DNA from 2 places in the Enterococcus innesii genome. Region 2 is predicted to be linked to the other one. Evidence: a T-box and tRNA genes for the amino acid it is inferred to sense, from the RefSeq annotation. Region 2 holds a T-box; the other holds one or more tRNA genes.
The links. A T-box is a leader RNA that pairs with one kind of tRNA and senses whether it is charged. The one in region 2 lies ahead of leuS (leucine--tRNA ligase), so its partner is inferred to be a tRNA-Leu.
Positions count from the first base shown of each region.

Region 1: it has a tRNA-Leu gene. The T-box ahead of leuS (leucine--tRNA ligase) is inferred to sense a tRNA for this amino acid. The anticodon was not compared.

Region 1 covers NZ_AP025635.1:3,348,269-3,353,008, forward strand. The annotation lists gene ENLAB_RS15635 (hypothetical protein) at 1-1,127, opposite strand, end outside; gene ENLAB_RS15640 (Ltp family lipoprotein) at 1,159-1,488, opposite strand; gene ENLAB_RS15645 (hypothetical protein) at 1,622-2,479, opposite strand; tRNA gene ENLAB_RS15650 (tRNA-Leu) at 2,893-2,975, opposite strand; gene ENLAB_RS15655 (hypothetical protein) at 3,168-4,280, shown strand; gene ENLAB_RS15660 (ABC transporter permease) at 4,277-4,740, shown strand, end outside.
Region 2 covers NZ_AP025635.1:1,593,149-1,597,888, forward strand. The annotation lists gene ENLAB_RS07415 (DUF5960 family protein) at 1-65, opposite strand, end outside; gene ENLAB_RS07420 (hypothetical protein) at 286-516, shown strand; gene leuS (leucine--tRNA ligase) at 623-3,037, opposite strand; T-box leader at 3,124-3,343, opposite strand; gene ENLAB_RS07430 (muramidase family protein) at 3,386-4,740, opposite strand, start outside.

The DNA of each region.
Region 1 (4,740 bases), 1.8 Mb from region 2:
ACATCGAGGGTTTCTAGTGCCCATTGTGTTTCCTCCGCAGTAAAACCTTCTGTTTCTAACAGTTCTGCCATCTCTTGTTTTGAATAAAAGCGACGATTTCCTTGCGCTCTAACGAGGAAAAAGGCTTCACGTTCTCGTTCTGTCGCATTGTTTTCGCGCTCATAGCGTGCTGCTACAGTCGGGGTGCGATGAAACCCTGCTAAAATCGTTTCCTCGGTCACTTCGTTATCAAACACGTAGGTTCTGAAGTGAAAACGATTGTCGTTTTCCAGTTCAAGCCATAGTGATTCAACCAGAAATAGATAGCCAGATGGAATCGTTTCATAAACAGCAGCGGCTATTTCGTTAAAATAAGCGGAAACGGCTTCGTAAGGAGTCCTTATCTCGGGAACGATTTCCGTCGTTTGGCCATTAAACAAAGTGATTGCGGAAGGATAGGTCTCGCCAGCATTCGTAAATGTGAGAATCTCCACTGGCTCATGTTTTGTTGAAAAGACATTCATGGTCACACCGTTCGCCAAATCAATAGCGGTCTGCCACTCGATTTCTTGGTCTTCGCTTTGTTGGTGTAAGTGTTCAAGTGTATCAGGTGTCAAACCAAGCTTTTCTCGTGAATCTTCATTGACCGCTTCTTCATCGTCAAGTGGATTGTTTGCCCCAACTGTCACTAGTGCCAAATCCTCTTCGTATTCATTGAATAATTCTTGCAATTTTGCTCGTCTACTGACGATGATCGGGCTTTCCTCATGGAGGGCAAGTAAGGCTTCGATCCGGCCATTGCGAGCGGTAACCCAACTGGGCATATCCAGATAGCGAGCTTCGATCGCTTCTTGAGCGAGTGCGATCATTGTTTCCGTGTTTTCAATGAATGCCGCCTTGTGTTTTGAGTTGCTATTGACCTGGTCTAGAAAGGCCAATTCTGCTTCTTTGCCTCGAATCATCAGTTCGAGATTTTCAATACTTAACTCATAAGTAAGATTTTCTGCATGATAGGTATGTTCCCAACCGGCATCTAAAGCGGCACCGATGCGCTCAGAAAGTTCCTCAGGACTTGCTGAATTTCTCGTCCCACATCCTGAAATCAGGCATAATAGCAGCAATAAGGGCAGCAAAACTTGTTTTTTCATTTTTCTCCTCCTCGTGAGTCTCTGGTAAACTTCACTTTTTTGTTCGAATGAACGCATCAAATCGAGACTTTTCTTGGGTATAAAAAATAGCAACAATATAAGGGGCAACATAAGGGCATCGCGATGCTCCTTTTTTTGTTAGTTTGTAATTATCCATGGTTGTCATCGCAGAGTCGATTTGTTCTGCTGAAAAGACTTCTGAAGCCAATAAACGACGGATATTGGCATGAGGTAGATTCATCCTGAGACGGTAGCTGTTTGCTTTTTGCAACGCTTGTTCGTTCCAGTCGATAGTGAGGTGGTCCACTGACCATTGCGCATCATCATGGGAAACGCCCTCAAATTCTAGTTGTCGTATCATGCGAGTACGGGAAAAGTCATCCGTCTAGTATAGGCTTTGGCACGGGCTATCCCTCGTCTTTGTTCTGAAGATTTCTTACTCTCGGTCTGAGTTTGTTCATCATTGTTTTGCTGGCTTTGCGTTTGGCGCTAGCTTATTGAAGCTGCTGATAAACGGTAGCGACCATGACTTGGTCAATGTCATGATCAAAGCCATAGGTCATCACCGCCAACTGATGTTCATCAGAAGATTGATCGAATCGATTCATAAACATCAAGGATTCACGAGGAATATTTATGACCAGCGCTCGTAAAATCGTTTCATAGAAGGCAGCTTTTTGCTCGTCGGCAGTTTCCCGATTAAGAACAGTAAACCCAGATGCGTACTCCTCATCGGACTTCGCAAAAACCAAGACGTCAACATTCGTTTCCCTTGTGTGGTAAACAGTGGCAGTGAGTCCATCGTCAAGTTCGATCCTGCGATGAAGAGTAAGCGTATCTTCTGTGAGCTCTTGAAGCTGTTCAATATCGTCTGCTAAAAGCCCCAGCTTTTCCCGTGGGTCGGCTTCAGGAATCGTTTCGTTTGCTACCTCCAGTAGACTGTTGAGGTTGTCTTGATTACTGAGAATGATAGGGTTCCGTTCATGAATCGCAACCAGAGCCTGGCTATAACCAATGCGGGCAGCAAACCAAGCAGGGACATCGATCCGACGCTCCACTAGCGCTCGTTCAGCGGTTGCCATCAAATCAACCGTGTGGCTGATCAATTGCTGAAGATCTTCGTCGGAAGAATCAAGTTCTTCCAAAATAGCCAGTTCGGCATGGCTGCCTGCAATCAGCAATTCTAAGGTCGCAGGTTGATAATAGCTCCAGCCCGTTCCAGACTGGTTTGTATATTCCAGTCGTGCTTCGATGCCAAGTGCAACGGTCTCTGACAGTTCTTCATCTGCCTTGCCGCAGCCGATAAGGAAAATAACGAATGACAATAGGGTGGTCAGTATTCTTTTTTTCATTAGGCTCCTTCTTTCTATCAAAAGTAACTGAGAAAACGGTCGGAAGAGGTTTGTTGTTTGGTCATCGGGGGGAAGGAAGAAGTCAGGTGAATGGAATAAATGCTGAAAAGATTTTCCATCACTCGTTCATTCAAGAAACTGTTTCTGACACGCTAATAAGAAATGACGGAACATCGAACTAGTTTTCATCAATAATCGTTATATTGTTCATTTTATATGAAAAATATCTATGAATGCAATGATAAAAGAATTTTTATTGGACTTTTTGTGTTTAGGGAAAGGAGGGTTACTATTAACTTTTTAGGAGTAGGTGCTCAAGATCAAGCGATCGAGAGAATTCATTGAAGGATCGCCAGGGGGGAATTTTTTGTGCAAACAAAAAAACAGCTTCCCCAAAGGGGAAACTGTACTGATGCGGAAAATGGGATTTGAACCCACACGAGCGATTGCTCACAAGACCCTCAATCTTGCACGTCTGCCATTCCGTCATTTCCGCAGATACTATAGAAGGTAACGCAGGCTGAAGTAGTTCTGTCACACCGCGTCTAAAAAATATCTTACCTGATTTTTGACAGGTTTGTCAATAACTTTTCCAAGAGCTATTTAAAAGAATATTCAGACAATGGATTGCAATTTTTGTCATAAACGGTATGCTAAAAGAATGAATGATTTTTTGAGAGGAGAGCAAATGAATTACTTTAGAAACCAATTAGCCAAATCTGCGAAACAAAGAATATTTATCTTCCTACTCATGGGTGCCTTTAGTTTAGGCTGCTGTTTTTCCGTTTATTTGAAACTAATGGAACCCATCAACTTGCCCGCTACGATCACTGCAGAAAAAGCCGAAGCCTCAAGGCTTGTTGATCGCTACCAAGCCAATCAGTCGGGCTCGCCTGATGAGCAAGAGGTGTATCAACTTTTGCTTGAAAATAATACACTGACCTCACGGCAGTTATCCAACTTGATTATGGAGGAATACGAACGATTTAATCAAACGAGTATTCAAATTGCAGAACTAAAAAAGCAGATTTGGGCGTCTGAAGTTGATGACAAAGCCTTTTTACCGCCTATGTGGACGATCGAACAAGAGCAAACGGTCTATCAAGCCTTAGCCGAGCAAGAAAAAGAGCCGGTCCTCACGGCTGCCAATACCCAGACCGCTGTCGCTTTGGCAATAACGCTTTTGCTGAATTTTGGGTTCTTCTTTTGGGCTTTTTTTGCCAGTGACAATTTGATAGAAGAAAGAGAACACTTCTCTTTGATTCGCTCGTACCCGCAGATTTTTCCGATTCGGATGTTAAGTAAAATTGTGGTCAAAGGGATTACAAATTTAGGCGTTTTGGTTGTGTTCTTCTCAGGTGTCTTTCTTTCAATGAGCCTTTTGGGGGAGTTCGGGGATTGGCAGTATCCAGTAGCCGTCTATCTCAGTGGGGATTGGGTCGCCGTACCTTTTTGGCAAAGCGTTTTATATAGTATGGTTTCTTTTGCCTTGCTGATTGGTTTGATCGAATGCTTAGGTTTTGTTATGAATATGATCGCAGCCAATCGATATGTCTCTTTCTTTTTGCTAGTGCTTTTTTATGGGTTAGGCTTGATTCCGATGCTGCAAAAGATCCCACTGTTACCAGTTCATCTAGCTGCTATGGATAAATTTTATTCGGGCGCCTTTGCTTTGGGTTCTGGTACTTCTTGGGGAGTCTATGCTAGTTGGCTGCTCACGGTGGTGTGGATCTTCCTATGTTTAAGCATCATGCTCGTTGCGGATAAACAGAATCGCTTGTTGAAAGGAGGCAAAGGATGAAAGACTATTTTTTCTTTGAATTACGACAACTCTTAAAGAGCAAGAAAACCATTGGTCTTTTTTGCTTGCTTCTTATCTACAGCGGCGTTTACAGTTTTTGGCAAAAAGATTTTCGCCCGATTGAACGAGTAGATGAAACGGAAATGCAACAACGCTATACTGTGCGACAAGATTTTCTTGATCAACAAGCAGCCAATCCTTCTGACCATTGGTCGGCAAGCTTAGCAGTTGAAATGTTTACCCCATGGAACGAAGCGGAAAAACAACGTTTAGATGAACTAGCTGGTGAAGACTGGCAAGCTTATGCACAAGGAACAAGTACGTGGTACCAATTGGCGTTGCAGTTTACCGATGAACGAAATGTTTTTTATACACCGGATTATTATACGTTTCAAAATTACTACGCTGCCTATGACGGTCGCTTTGGTTATGCTTCAACCGCTAAGCTTATGGAAGCCTT
Region 2 (4,740 bases):
GGTTTGGCAATCCGTGCATAATCTTCAAAAAAAGCCGTTTGGCCTTCAAATGATTGATACTCCATGTAAGTCCCCTCTTTCTTTTCTCTTTCTTTATTATACGAGAGTCTGTGAGGATCAGCGAATAATATGATCGCTAACAAGCGGAATTTTGGCTTTTTTGGCGCTTAAATATGTCAGAAACATTTCAAGTGTATTACGAATCAATTATTTGACAAAATCAGATTGAACACGTATCCAAATTTTGTATAATGATACATAGAGACTATAAAAGGGGCAAATGTAATGAACAACGCAAAGAAAAAATTATTCGTCGGTACTGGTGCTGCAATTGGTTTTGTCGCAATCGTTGCTATGATGGCTCAGTTCATGATTTCCAATCATCTATTTGGCGGAAGTGATGCTTCATCAGAAATTTTCACTCGCGCTACGTATCCAAACGGCTTTCTACTAGTGATCTTGATTCCATTGGTCGCAACAGCCGCTTTGTTCTATGGGATCATTCGCAAAAAATAACAAAAAAGTGTTGCTGAGAACCACTCAGTAACACTTTTTTTCTTTGTCGCTACCAAAAAGCTGCCTAACAGACTGTCGATCTGTTAGGCAGCTACGTTTTTAGCGTTTAGTTTGCAACGATATTGACCAATTTATTCGGTACAACGATCACTTTGCGGATCGTTTTTCCTTGGAGCTGTTCTTGGACAAGTTCGTTTTCTTGCGCCAATTGTTCAAGCACTGCTTTTTCGGCATCCGCTGGCACCATTGCTTTGGCGCGAACTTTGCCATTGACTTGAAAGACGACTTCGATCTCATCTTCCACTAGGGCACTTTCGTCATAGGTTGGCCATGGCACATATGAGATCCCATTGTCATTTCCGAGGATCGACCAGAGCTCTTCCCCGATATGCGGTGCGATCGGAGCCAATAGCTGCACAAATCCTTCGACATATTCGTAAGGCAAGGCATCGGCTTTGTAGGCTTCATTGACGAAGACCATCAATTGGGAAATCGCCGTATTGAAGTGCAGCTGCTCAAAATCTTCCGTCACTTTCTTAACGGTTTGATGGTACACTTTCGACAATTTGCCATCGTTGAATGTCGTGATGCGGTCGCGCATTTTGCCATTTTCATCGACGATCAAGCGCCACACGCGATCCAAGAATTTGCGACTGCCTTCAAGACCATTCTCATTCCAAGCGATCGATGCATCCAGTGGTCCCATAAACATTTCATATAAACGCAAGGTGTCCGCACCGTATTGGTTGACGACATCATCTGGATTGACGACGTTGCCGCGGGATTTTGACATTTTTTCATTATTTTCCCCAAGGATCATCCCTTGGTTAAACAATTTTTCAAATGGTTCTTTCGTTGGTACAACACCGATATCGTACAAGAATTTATGCCAGAAGCGAGCATAAAGTAAATGCAAGACAGCGTGCTCTGCGCCACCGATATAAATATCGACTGGCATCCAGCGTTTCAATTTATCGTAGTCAGCCAAAACAGACTTATTATGAGGATCGATAAAACGTAAGAAATACCAGGAACTTCCAGCCCATTGCGGCATCGTATTGGTTTCCCGACGTCCTTTTTTCCCAGTTTCAGGGTCGGTGACATTGACCCAATCCGTGACATTGGCTAATGGCGATTCACCAGTACCGCTTGGTTTGATATTGTCGGTTTTTGGCAAACGCAACGGCAGCTGATCTTCAGGAAGCGTCGTAGTCGTCCCATCTTCCCAATGGATGATTGGGATTGGTTCCCCCCAATACCGTTGACGAGAGAACAACCAATCGCGAAGACGATAGCTGACTTCTTTTTTCCCAACATGGTTTTCTTCCAACCATGCGACCATTTTTTCGATGGCAGTCTCTTTGTCTAGCCCATCCAAAAAGTCTGAATTGATATGCAGTCCATCTTCGGTATAGGCAGATTCTTCCACGTTGCCCCCTGCCAATACAGGAATGATCTCTAAGCCGAATGTTTTGGCAAATTCGTGGTCACGTTCGTCATGGGCAGGAACCGCCATGATCGCACCTGTTCCATAAGAAGCCAAAACGTAATCGGCGATCCAGATCGGGATCTCTTTGCCATTCACGGGATTGATGGCATAGGCACCAGTGAAGACACCGGTTTTTTCTTTGGCCAAATCTGTTCGGTTCAAATCAGATTTTTTCGATGCTTCTTCTACATAGGCATCAATGGCTGCTTTTTGTTCAGGGGTAGTGATTTGGGCCACTAGCTCATGTTCTGGCGCCAATACGGCGTAGGTCGCACCAAACAAGGTATCTGGGCGAGTCGTAAAGACGGTAAAGTCTTTTTCCATCCCTGCCACTTTAAACGTTACGTTGGCTCCGACAGAACGTCCGATCCAATTGCGTTGCATTTCTTTGATGCTTTCTGGCCAATCAACTTCTTCTAAATCGTCCAACAAACGATCAGCATACGCCGTGATTTTCAGCATCCATTGGCGCATCGGTTTGCGGATCACATCATAGCCGCCCCGTTCGCTCTTGCCGTCAATGACTTCTTCATTGGCGATCACAGTTCCAAGCTCTGGTACCCAGTTTACTGGAACTTCAGCTTCATAAGCTAACCCTTTTTCATAAAGCTTGGTAAAGATCCATTGGGTCCACTTGTAGTATTCAGGGTCTGTCGTGTTGATTTCACGATTCCAGTCATAACTGAAGCCTAACGAATTGATTTGACGACGGAAGGTCTCAATGTTTTTCTTTGTGAATTCCGCTGGATCATTTCCAGTGTCTAATGCATACTGTTCGGCAGGCAGACCAAAGGCATCCCAGCCCATTGGGTGCAGTACATTGTAGCCTTGGCTGCGTTTGAAGCGGCTCAAGATATCCGTAGCCGTATAGCCTTCTGGATGTCCGACATGTAATCCTTGTCCAGATGGATATGGGAACATATCTAGCGCATAAAATTTTGGTTTGTCCGGCTCATCATGGGTGTTGAATTCATTTTTCTTCGCCCAATATTTTTGCCATTTTTTTTCGATTTCTTTGTGATTGTAATTCACGATGGACTCCTCCTAAAAATTGGTGTTTTGCTCGTCAAATCAACTAGCAAAACTTAAAAAAAGTCCTATAAAAATCGCTATGATTTTTATAGGACGTTATCAACGTGGTACCACCTAAGTTTATCTGCTCCTCAAAAAAGCAGACCTCGATGTTTTAACGGCCATCGCCGTATCTGCCTAGCCAATTCAGGTTCAGTCAGATATCACTCGAAGACGAGTTCGAAAGGTGTGCTGTGCATTTCCACCAACCATGCACTCTCTAAAAGTCCCACCGTACTTCTACTATTCCTTCTCAAACGTGAAAGTTTCTTTGCACTTATCCTAACAAAAATCATTAGGAATAGCAATCTATTTTACCCTAACTGTTTGTCCTGGGTAAATAAAGTTATTTTGAATATTGTTCCATTGGATAAATTGATCCGTCGTGATGCCGAACTTATCTGCGATTCCCCAAACGGAATCCCCCGATGCGACCTTGTAAGAACCATTTGTCGTGGAAGTACTGGTGGTAGCTGCCGTGCCGCCTTGCTTAACGACCACCTTTTGTCCTGGATAGATAAAATCATTTTTGATGTTGTTCCAGCTGCGGAATTGATCCATCGTAATCCCATGTTTATTGGCAACTGACCAGACTGAATCACCCGCTGCCACCGTATAGGTATTGCCTGCAGCACTACTGCTGGTTTGGCTACTGACGGTCGTGCTTGTTGTAGTACTCGTTGCGGAACTACCGCTGACAACCACCTTTTGTCCTGGATAGACATAGTCGTTTTTAATATTGTTCAAACTGCGGAATTGATCCATCGAAATCCCATGTTTGTTAGCAATCGACCAGACCGAATCGCCAGCTGCCACCGTGTAGGTGCCGCCACTGCTTTGGCTAGCCGTTGATGCCGTGCTGACGGTCGTAGTACTGCTGGTATTCGTAGACGATCCACCGCTGACGACAACTTTTTGCCCTGGATAGACAAAATCATTTTTGATGTTGTTCAAGCTGCGGAATTGATCCATCGAAATGCCATGCTTATTGGCAATCGACCAGACCGAATCGCCAGAAACTACGGTATAGGTGTTGCCTGATGTAGTTGCTGAAGTATTACGATTGACGATCGATACTGTTGAAGTTGTCGAAGTACTTTGGGTGCTGCCGTTGACATTCAACGTTTGCCCCGGATAAACAAAATCGTTTTTGATGTTGTTCAAACTGCGCAACTGATCCATGGAGATGCCATGTTTGTTAGCAATCGACCAGACCGAATCGCCTGAAGCGACTGTATAGGTTTGACTGCCGCTCGTGCTAACAGCTGCCGTTGTAGTCGTGGTATTGGTTGATGCGCTAGCTGTGGCACCACCACCGGCATTGCCAGAAGCTGGTGTGTCATATTGCGTCAAACCAAATTGTTGGATCACGGCATTCAGGGAAGAAGCATAGTTTGGTGCAGTCGCATAGCGACCTGCTAGCCATGCGGTTGCATCAAGATATGAAGTCGTATTGCTCTTCCAAGCGCCAGAATAATACGCGACACCGCTTTGTAAAGAGGTTGAGCGTAAAGTACGTGCATTATCTTCGAATGATTGCGTGTAAGATGGGTAGCGCTTAAAAGGTTCATTCATAGTCAACCATTGATTGTTCAAGTACTCCAAGGTACTCATATAAACGGTTTGACCGTTGTAGCTGCCTTTGATCCCGAATAAATTATAAT